DNA from 3 places in the Streptomyces sp. NPDC006335 genome. Region 3 is predicted to be linked to each of the others. Evidence: riboswitches for the same ligand, from Rfam matches in the RefSeq annotation. Region 3 holds a riboswitch; each other region holds the start of a gene.

Region 1 (3,267 bases), on a different contig from region 3:
GGCGGCCGAGCGGTCCTTGCCCTCGAACTGGTACTTGCCGTCCTTGTAGAACTCGGAGGCGGCGACGTCGAGCGCCAGGGCGACCTGCTCGCCGGGGATGTAACCGGCTTCCTTGATCGCCTCGAGGATGAGGTCCAGGGCGGCGCGGTTGGACTCGAGGTTCGGCGCGAAGCCGCCCTCGTCGCCGAGGCCGGTGGACAGGCCCTTGCTCTTCAGGACCTTCTTGAGGGTGTGGTAGACCTCGGTGCCCCAGCGCAGCGCCTCGGAGAAGGACTCCGCGCCGATCGGGGCGATCATGAACTCCTGGATGTCCACGTTGGAGTCGGCGTGCGAGCCGCCGTTCAGGATGTTCATCATCGGCACCGGCAGCAGGTGCGCGTTCGGGCCGCCCAGGTAGCGGAAGAGCGGGAGGTCGCTGGCCTCGGAGGCGGCGTGGGCGACGGCCAGGGAGACGCCGAGGATGGCGTTGGCGCCGAGCGAGCCCTTGTTGTCGGTGGCGTCCAGGTCGAACATCGCCTGGTCGATCAGGCGCTGCTCGGTGGCGTCGTAGCCGACGAGCTCCGGGCCGATCTGCTCGATGACGGCGAGGACCGCCTTCTCGACACCCTTGCCCTGGTAGCGGTTCGGGTCACCGTCGCGCAGCTCGATGGCCTCGAAGGCGCCCGTGGAGGCGCCGGAGGGGACGGCGGCACGACCGGTGCTGCCGTCGTCGAGGCCGACCTCGACCTCGACCGTGGGGTTGCCTCGGGAGTCCAGGATTTCCCGGGCTACGACGACGTCGATGGACGGCACGAGCATCTCCTTCTTGGGATGTGACACGGTCCGCCGGGACCGCGGTGGGTTCTGCGAGTCCGAGCCTAACCGGCTCCGGGGGATCGGCCACCGTGTGGACCGCCCCCTGGACAGAACCGAGAGTAAATTGTTTCTGAACTGAACAAAGACCGGTCGGCGCCGGGGCATGAAAAAACCCCGCCCCGGTGCGTACGGGGGAACACGCACCGGAGCGGGGAGCCCGTGGGGGACGGGGGGTGACCCTCACGAGGCCTTCATCCTGGAGGACACGGCTGTGAGGGCCCTGTGGTTCAGCCAGGTCTCTTACTTCAGGTGCAGCTGCTGACCCGGGAAGATGAAGTCGGCGTCGTCGATGATGTCCTTGTTCAGCTCGAACAGCTTCTGCCAGCCGCCCTTGACCTTGTGCTTCTCGGCGATCGAGCTGAGGGTGTCACCCTTGACGACCTTGTACTCGCCATCGCCCTTCTTGACCTTCTTGCCGGTCGGGGTGGTGACGGTCTTCTTGGCCGCCGGGCGGTCGTTCGAGCGGGAGGCGCTCTGCTCGTCGGTCGAGCGCGTGCTGGTGCCCGAGTTCGAGGAGCTGGAGTTCGAGCTGGAGGAGGACGAGCCGCCGCTGTAGCCGGCGCTGGACAGCCCCTTGCCGCAGACCGGCCAGGCACCCTTGCCCTGGGAGGCGAGGACCTTCTCGGCCACGGCGATCTGCTGGGACTTGCTGGCCTGGTTGGCCTGCGCGGCGTACTGCGTGCCGCCGTACGCGGCCCAGGTGGAGGCGGAGAACTGCAGGCCGCCGTAGTAGCCGTTGCCGGTGTTGATGGACCAGTTGCCGCCGGACTCGCACTGGGCCACGGCGTCCCACTCGGAGGCGGTGGCGGCGGAGGCGCTGCCGGCCGCCATCAGCGGGGCGGCGATGGCGACACCGGTGACGCCGGCGAGCGCGGCGGCGCGGGTGGCCTTGGACGGACGACGGTGCTTGCCCTTGCCGGAAAACAGCATGGTGGATCCCCTCACCGACGCCTGCGAGGTGAGCTGTCGGGTTCGGGCCGGTTGAGTTGCCCGGTCGCACACCTCGCGGTGCGCGACTTAACCCCAAGCCGGTCCAGCGTGAACTGCTGGGCCCGGCACTTACCTTGGGTCCCCCGCTCCTGCCTACGGCGCTTGACGCGACGACTGTTCCCGTACGGCCGCTGGCAGGATTCGGCGTTGCGACAGACGGGGCTCGGGTTGCCGAGCGGTCACGACCGTAGACACGCGCTCGGCGGAATTTCAAAGACGATCAGGGCTTCTGAGACTCATCCCACACTTTCACCAAAGTGGACATTCGGTGCGAAGTGTGACGTGAACTCCCGCTGTTTTTCAGGTCTTTTCGACCCTATTCAGCCCCTGTGTCGAGCGTCTGACCGGCGACGATGTTGCTCGGGTCAGCTCCGATGCGGTCCTTGTTCTCGGCGTAGAGGGCACGCCATCCGCCGTCGAGGCCAAGGGAGTCGGCGATGGAGACGAGGGAGTCACCCTCCCGGACCGTGTAGGTGCGGGCGGCGTGACGGCCGGCCGAGGAGGAGGCTGCGCTCTTGGTCACATTCTCCTCGGCACTGTCGCCGCGGTGCTTGCCGGAGCCGAGGGCGCCGACGTCGACGAGGGCCGAAGAGCTGCCCTCCTGCCACGACTTGTCCGCTTCATCCTCTTCTGGACTCACTACGGGCGAGCTGTCGGAGGGCTGGGCGTCATCCTTCACGGAGCTCTCGGACTCCGAAGAGTTCTTTTTGTCCGACTTGGCGGGACTGTCGCCGCTGGAGGGAGTACCCGACGGCGAGGGCGTCGCGGACGAACCGTCCAGCGCGTCGAGCAGCCCGGAAGACTCCTCGGAGCCCGACGAGTTCGAGGAACCGGACGATCCGGACGATCCGGACGGCGAGGCAGAGGGGGTGTCGCTCCCCACGCCCGTGTCGACGTCGGCCGAGCTGGAGTCCTTGCTGAGACCGCCGAGCAGTCCACAGGTCGGCCAGGCGGCGATGCCCTGGTCCGCGAGGAGCTTCTCGGCCACGGCTATCTGCTGGTTGCGGCTGGCCAGGTCCGCCGTCTCGGCGTATTCGAGGCCGCCGTACTTCTCCCAGTTCTCCTGGGACATCTGGAGGCCGCCGTAGTAGCCGTTGCCGTCGTTGGCGCTCCAGGAGCCACCGCTCTCGCACTCCGCGACCCGGTCCCACGTGGTGCCGGTGGCGGCGCTCGCGCCGGTCGCCCCGAGCAGTGGGATCGCGATGGCGGATCCCGTCACACCGGCCGCCACGAGGAGGGCCGGAGCCTGACGGGGGCGACGGTGACGACCGTTCCCGGAGAGCATGGAGGGACCTTTCCCGAGACAGCAAGTACCGGCGCGGCGGGTGGTACGGGGCCGCGCTGGTCCGTGAACGTATAGGGATTCGATCACTTGTCACAAGTTAATGCCGCGTAGATCACGTGAAGATCACAGACTTGAGG
Region 2 (3,267 bases), on a different contig from region 3:
GCGTGTGCAGATCACCGGCGGCGCCGGATACGACGACTCGGGTCTGCTCCTGCTGGCGGCCGGGGAGTCCTTCACGACCCCCCTCTTCGCCGGTCTCTGGAGCGACGGCGGCTACGGCGGCGCGAGCCGCGCCTGGCACGCCTACCAGCGGGCGTACGTCATCCCGGACGCGGACCAGGACAGGCCCGTGCTGTTCAACTCCTGGGAGGCCACCAACTTCGACATCTCCGAGGAGCAGCAGGGCACCCTCGCCCGGCGGGCCGCGGCCATCGGTGTCGAGCTGTTCGTGGTGGACGACGGCTGGTTCGGCGCCCGGACCAGCGACCGGGCCGGGCTCGGCGACTGGACGCCCAACCCCGACCGCTTCCCGTCCGGCCTCAAGCCGCTCGCCGACTACGTGCGCGCGCTCGGCATGCAGTTCGGCATCTGGGTCGAGCCGGAGATGATCAACCCGGACAGCGAGCTGTACCGCGCCCACCCGGACTGGGTGCAGTACCAGACAGGGCGAAAGCGGACGGAGTTCCGCAACCAGCTCGTGCTGAACCTCGCGCGCGAGGACGTCCAGGAGTACTTGTGGGAGCAGCTCGACACTTTGCTCTCCTCGGCCCCGATCGACTATGTGAAGTGGGACTTCAACCGCTGCTTCACGGACGCGGGCTGGCCCGGTGAGCCCTACCCGCAGCGCCTGTGGGTCGACCATGTGCGCGGCTTCTACGCCCTCCTGGACCGGTTGCGGGCGGCTCACCCGGGTGTGGCCTTCGAGTCCTGCTCCGGGGGCGGTGGCCGGATCGACCTCGGGGTGCTGAGCCGTACCGACCAGGTGTGGACCTCGGACAACACCGACCCGCTCGACCGGCTCGCCATCCAGCACGGCTTCAGCCAGATCCATCCCGCGCGGGTGATGGCCGCCTGGGTCACCGACAGTCCCAACACCCAGCTCAACGACCGGGTGAGTTCTCTTCGGTTCCGGTTCGTGAGCGCGATGGCCGGCGTGCTCGGAGTCGGCGGCGACCTCGCGGAGTGGACCGAGGAGGAGCTGGCCGAAGCCGGTCGGTGGGTGAACCTCTACAAGGAGATCCGCCCCGTGGTGCAGCGCGGCGACCTCTACCGGCTGCGGCCTCCGCGGGGTGGGCTGAGCGCGGTGCAGTACGTCCTCGGGGACGAGACCGTCGTTCTCGCCTGGCTCCAGGCGCAGAAGTACGGCGAGTCGGTCCCCTCGCTGCGGCTGCGCGGACTTGACCCGACAGCAACGTACGAATGCCGTGAAACGGGCGAAGTGCACCGAGGGGGCGTACTGCTGCATCACGGACTTCGTACCGGCTTGCGCGGCGACTTCGATGCCACGGTTATCCGCCTGCGTCGCATCTAGGGCTTCTGTCCGAATTAATGGCTTCCTTCCAACTCCGCCCAAGATGAGGGTTCCTGTGAATTCGTGACGTGAGGAGCGTCATACCCGTGACCGTGTGTCGCCCGTCATGTTCACGTAATTCGCAGGTTTGGCAAGGGGATTTGTGTGGGGGAAGGGCGTCCGATTCACGCAGCGTGACCGGCAATTCTCATTAGGGATCAACAAAAACGCATACCCGCGCAACCTCTCACTTGTCCCTTTGCGTCTTGCTCGTTTACGTTCGCCACCGATCCGGTCGGACGCCCAATCCTGCCGCCGAACGGATTCCCCACACTCACTCACCCGTGCACGGCAGGAGCGGGGGACCCACAGGTATCAACGCCTGTTTCGGTTCCCGGAACAGGCTTGGGGTTAAGTCGCGTCTCGGCGCGGCCGGGCATCTCCAGCTCGCACCCGACAGCTCACCTCGCAGGCGCCGGAGAGGAATTCGCCATGCCCGCGAAGGGTAAGCACCGCCGTCCGAAGTCCCAGCGCTTCACCCGCTCGATCGCCGTCGCCGGAACCGGGGGTGCCGCGCTCGCCCTCCCGCTCATGGGGGCCACCGGCGCGCACGCCGCCACTTCCCAGTCCGTGTCGGAAAAAGCGGTTCAGTCGCTTCCGGTCACGCAGAAGTCCGCCGAGAAGTCCGCTGAAAAGACGGCTGCGAAGAAGAACTCCGCGAAGACCCCGACCGTACGCACCTATTCGGTGCGGGTCGGCGACTATCTCTCGAAGATCGCCGACGAACAGCACGTCAGCGGTGGCTGGAAGAAGCTCTACGCCGACAACCGTGAGGTCGTCGGCGACGACCCGTCGTTGATCCACCCGGGTCTGAAGCTCACGATCGGCAAGAAGGCCAAGGCGAGCACGGCGAAGACCCAGTCCTCGGCGCCGTCCTCGGCGAAGGCCGAGAAGACGGAGTCGAAGAAGTCGTCCTCGAAGCCGGCGACCGCCACCCAGAGCTCCGACACCGCCGGCTCCAGCGGCTACACCCTCCCGGTCAGCGGCGCCACCGTCGGCACCGGGTACCGCGTCGCGGGCAGCATGTGGTCCAGCGGCTACCACACCGGCGTCGACTTCGTCGTCCCGACCGGCACCTCCCTCAAGGCCGTGGCCGCGGGCACGGTCGTCTCCGCGGGCTGGGGCGGCGCCTACGGCAACCAGGTCGTCATCAAGCTGAACGACGGCTACTACGCCCAGTACGCCCACCTGTCCCAGCTCTCCGTGTCGGCCGGTCAGACCGTGACCGAGGGCCAGCAGATCGGCCTCTCCGGCGCAACCGGCAATGTGACCGGCCCGCACCTGCACTTCGAGATCCGCACCACGCCGGACTACGGCTCCGACGTGGACCCGGTCGCCTACCTCCGCTCGAAGGGCGTCGCCGTCGGCTGACGATGCCTCCCTGTGCCACCGAAGGCCGGACCCCGATCCCCGGGTCCGGCCTTCGGTGTTTTCTCGGAAGCCTTGAGAAGCCCACAGAAGCCTTTTGAGAAGCCTTCAGAAGCCTGAGAAGTCTTCAGAAGGGCTTCAGAAGCCTTCCGGAGTCTTTTCAGGAGCGGGAGGCCGACCGTGCTTGTCGGCGCCCGCATGGTCACTTCGTGGCGTTCTTGTGGCAGGCGCGCCCGAGGCGTCGACAGGTGGGGGAGGGGCGCGGCAGAGTGAACTCCGTTGCTGTGCAAGCGCTTTCTAACGGCTTCGGAGTTCATCCCCTTCCCGGAAGGAACCGTCCCCCATGACGACCACGCGCAGAGCCTTCGGGGCTCTCGCCGCCGGCGCCGCCCTGGGCGCCCTCGCCCCCGCGGCCACCGCGAGCGCCTCCCCCCGCCACCGCCGCCTCGTCGCTCACGACGACTTCCGCCACGGTCTGGGCCGTTGGGCCG
Region 3 (3,267 bases):
CTACACTGGGACCATGACGACCCGCTGGCTCAGCCCCGACGAGCAGCGAGCCTGGCGTGCGTACATCGCCGCCTCGCTCCTCCTGGAGGACACCATCGACCGGCAGCTCCAGCAGGAGGCCGGCATGCCGCACCTGTACTACTCCATCCTGGCCAACCTCTCCGAGACCCCGGAGCGCCGGCTGCGGATGACCGATCTCGCCGAGGGGCTGAAGATCACCCGGCCCCGGCTGACGTACGCCGTCGCCCGGCTGGAGAAGGACGGGCTGGTGCGGCGCGAGAGCTGCCAGTGGGACAAGCGGGGCAGCATCGCGGTCCTCACGGACGAGGGTATGGCGGTGCTGGAGCGGGCTGCGCCGGGGCATGTGGAGACGGTCCGTGCCGCGCTCTTCGACCGGCTCACCCCGGAGCAGGTGGGGCAGTTGGAGGAGATCTTCTCCAGTGTCACCGCGGGGCTCCAGGGGGAGGGCGGCCCCTCGGAGGAGGTCCCGTGGCGTCGGCGGTCGTCCCCGTCCTGTTCCTGAGCACGCGCGTGTGACGAGCGCCATAAAGTCGTTGCTTCAAATTTAAAGCATAGGGTAGGGTCTCGATCAGTAGAACTGCTTCAAATCTGAAGCAGGTATGCCTACGGACCGGAGTATCCGCATGCCCGACCTGCCCGCCGCCACCCAGCGCTCCCGCGTCCGCGTCCCGCTGCGCTTCGGGGACGGCTACCGCGTAGACGCCGAGCTCGTCACCTTCCACGGCCTGACCGACGGGCGCGAGCACCTCGCCGTCGTCCTCGGCGACCCCGCCCCCGGTACCGCCCCGCTGGTGCGGCTGCACTCCGAGTGCCTCACCGGCGACGTCTTCGGCTCCGCCCGCTGCGACTGCGGCCCGCAGCTGCGCGAGGCGGTCGAGCGCATAGCCGAGCGCGGTGGCGTCCTGCTCTACCTCCGCCAGGAGGGCCGCGGCATCGGCCTCTACAACAAGCTCGACGCGTACGCCCTCCAGGACCAGGGCCTCGACACCTACGCGGCGAACACCGCGCTGGGCCTGCCCGAGGATGCCCGCGACTACACGGCGGCCGCGCAGATGCTCCAGGCCCTCGGGATCGACCGGCTCGACCTGCTCTCCAACAACCCCGACAAGGCGGGCCAGTTGCGCGACCTCGGCATCGACGTCCGCGACCGGGTCCCCACCGGTGTCTTCACCACCGCGCACAACGTCCGCTACCTGCGCGCCAAGGTCCTCCAGACCCAGCACACGCTGCCGCTGGGCGAATTGACCGAACTCGGCGTCGGCTGAACGTCACCTGGGCGGTGGCCGACCCCGCTCGGTGCCGCCGCGCGGTGCCTCTGAAACACCCCTGGCGCGAACCGCCCCGCGGATGACGTATGCTGGTCACACAACGACGCGGGGTGGAGCAGCTCGGTAGCTCGCTGGGCTCATAACCCAGAGGTCGCAGGTTCAAATCCTGTCCCCGCTACTCAAGGCTCAGGGCCGGATTCCAGTTACTGGATCCGGCCCTGAGTGTTTTCGCGGCAGCGGCACGCCGTCGGCGCGCTTCGTGGCGTGATGTGACGTGCTGTGATCGGGTGAGCGCCCTCCGCACAACGACTGACACGCCGTCAACACCTGCCTGTCATCTGAGGCAAGGTCAACTCGCCCGTTTTTCGCCGTTCATGGGCCGTAAGTCCAGCGGGATTTCGTTAATGATCAAGCGGAACAGCTTGGAATCGGGCCCCCGGGTCTATTAACGTTCGATAACGCAGCGCGGTCGTCCCAGCCGTCACAAGAGACGGCTCCGTGCTCACGCGCCGAATTCCGCAAGGGAACCGGGGAACCACCACCTTGGGGTGAATCGCTCGTCAGTCCGCCGTGGCAACACGGCGGGTATACGCGCGTAGGAGACCTTCCTGCTCCGAACCCGTCAGCTAACCCGGTAGGCGAGAAGGAAGGAAAGGAGCGCGCCCACGTGGCGTCCAACCCGCCTGCCCCCGAGGCGCCGTACGTTCCGAGCGACACCCTCGTGTACGGCGGCTACCGTGCCGACGACGAGGCTCCGCTCGGCGAGTGGAACCCGACCGCGGACTCCCTCGCTCCCGTACGAGGCCGGCATCGCGTCGCCAAGCAGCGTGGCGGGGGCTTCGCCCGTAGCTCCACCGTCCTGGGCGTCGGCGTCATAGCCGCGGTCAGCGCGGGCGGGATGGCCAGCGCCAACACCGGCAAGCCGCCGGTCTCCATCTCGATGCCCGACCTGCCGAACGTGGGCTCGCTCATCTCGGACGACTCCGACACCGCCGCGGACGACACGAGCGCCTTCAGCAGCGTCGGCGCCACCAGCGCCGCCACCGCCGAGGGCACCTCGGACGCCGGTGAGGCACTGCGCTCGCGCATCCTGGCCCAGGCCGAGCTCCAGCAGGACCAGCTCGACACCAAGGCCGCCCAGGCCGTCGCGGACGCCGCCCAGAAGGAGGCCGACGCGGCCGCCGCCAAGGCGGAGAAGGAAGCCCAGGAGAAGGCCGCCGCCGCGAAGAAGAAGGCGGAGGAGGAGGCGGCGAAGAAGGCCGAGGCCGAGCGCCTGGCCGAGCTCGCCAAGCAGTACACGCTGCCGACCTCGTCGTACACCATCACCTCGACCTTCGGTCAGGCCGGCTCCCTGTGGTCCTCCGGCTACCACACGGGCCTCGACTTCGCCGCTCCCACGGGCACGCTCATCAAGGCGGTCCACAGCGGCACCATCACCGAGGCCGGCTGGGCCGGTTCCTACGGCTACCGCACGATCCTCACCCTCGACGACGGCACCGAGCTGTGGTTCTGCCACCAGTCCTCGATCAGCGTCAGCGTCGGCCAGAAGGTCGGCACCGGTGACGTCATCGGCCGCGTGGGCGCCACCGGCAACGTGACCGGCGCGCACCTGCACCTGGAGGTCCACCCGAACGGCTCGGCCGACGGGATCGACCCGGCGGCGTGGCTGCGCGGCAAGGGTCTCACCCCCTGAGGTCTTCCGCTTCCGAGGTCTTACGCGAACTCCGGCAGCCCTGACGACGTCCCCCCGACGTCAGGGCTGCCGGTGCGTCGGAGCCACTGATTCCGCTTGTTTACGAGGACTTTGCGGCCGGGTCGGAAGACCGGCGTCCGGCACGGGCGTTGACGTACGGCATGACTTCTCTTCGCAAGCTCGGCTCCTCCGGTCTCGAGGTCTTCCCGCTCTCCCTCGGCGGCAACGTCTTCGGCTGGACCGCCGACGAGGCCACCTCCTTCGCCGTCCTCGACGCGTACACCG

What was found. Region 3 has a riboswitch for cyclic di-AMP ahead of ABZ098_RS39135 (M23 family metallopeptidase). Riboswitches for the same ligand answer to the same signal wherever they lie in the genome.
Region 1: it holds a riboswitch for cyclic di-AMP, as region 3 does, so the genes downstream of both, ABZ098_RS22045 (transglycosylase family protein) here and ABZ098_RS39135 (M23 family metallopeptidase) in region 3, are expected to answer to the same signal.
Region 2: it holds a riboswitch for cyclic di-AMP, as region 3 does, so the genes downstream of both, ABZ098_RS14280 (peptidoglycan DD-metalloendopeptidase family protein) here and ABZ098_RS39135 (M23 family metallopeptidase) in region 3, are expected to answer to the same signal.

What each region holds. Positions count from the first base shown of each region.
Region 1 covers NZ_JBEXQX010000007.1:310,172-313,438, reverse strand. Annotated here, with positions in the region: gene eno (phosphopyruvate hydratase) at 1-798, opposite strand, end outside; gene ABZ098_RS22045 (transglycosylase family protein) at 1,096-1,785, opposite strand; cyclic di-AMP (ydaO/yuaA leader) riboswitch at 1,789-1,956, opposite strand; gene ABZ098_RS22040 (transglycosylase family protein) at 2,162-3,130, opposite strand.
Region 2 covers NZ_JBEXQX010000004.1:100,016-103,282, forward strand. Annotated here, with positions in the region: gene ABZ098_RS14275 (alpha-galactosidase) at 1-1,369, shown strand, start outside; cyclic di-AMP (ydaO/yuaA leader) riboswitch at 1,678-1,836, shown strand; gene ABZ098_RS14280 (peptidoglycan DD-metalloendopeptidase family protein) at 1,841-2,779, shown strand; gene ABZ098_RS14285 (DUF6250 domain-containing protein) at 3,120-3,267, shown strand, end outside.
Region 3 covers NZ_JBEXQX010000022.1:109,802-113,068, forward strand. Annotated here, with positions in the region: gene ABZ098_RS39120 (MarR family transcriptional regulator) at 14-523, shown strand; gene ribA (GTP cyclohydrolase II) at 645-1,286, shown strand; tRNA gene ABZ098_RS39130 (tRNA-Met) at 1,394-1,467, shown strand; cyclic di-AMP (ydaO/yuaA leader) riboswitch at 1,787-1,945, shown strand; gene ABZ098_RS39135 (M23 family metallopeptidase) at 1,957-2,982, shown strand; gene ABZ098_RS39140 (aldo/keto reductase) at 3,144-3,267, shown strand, end outside.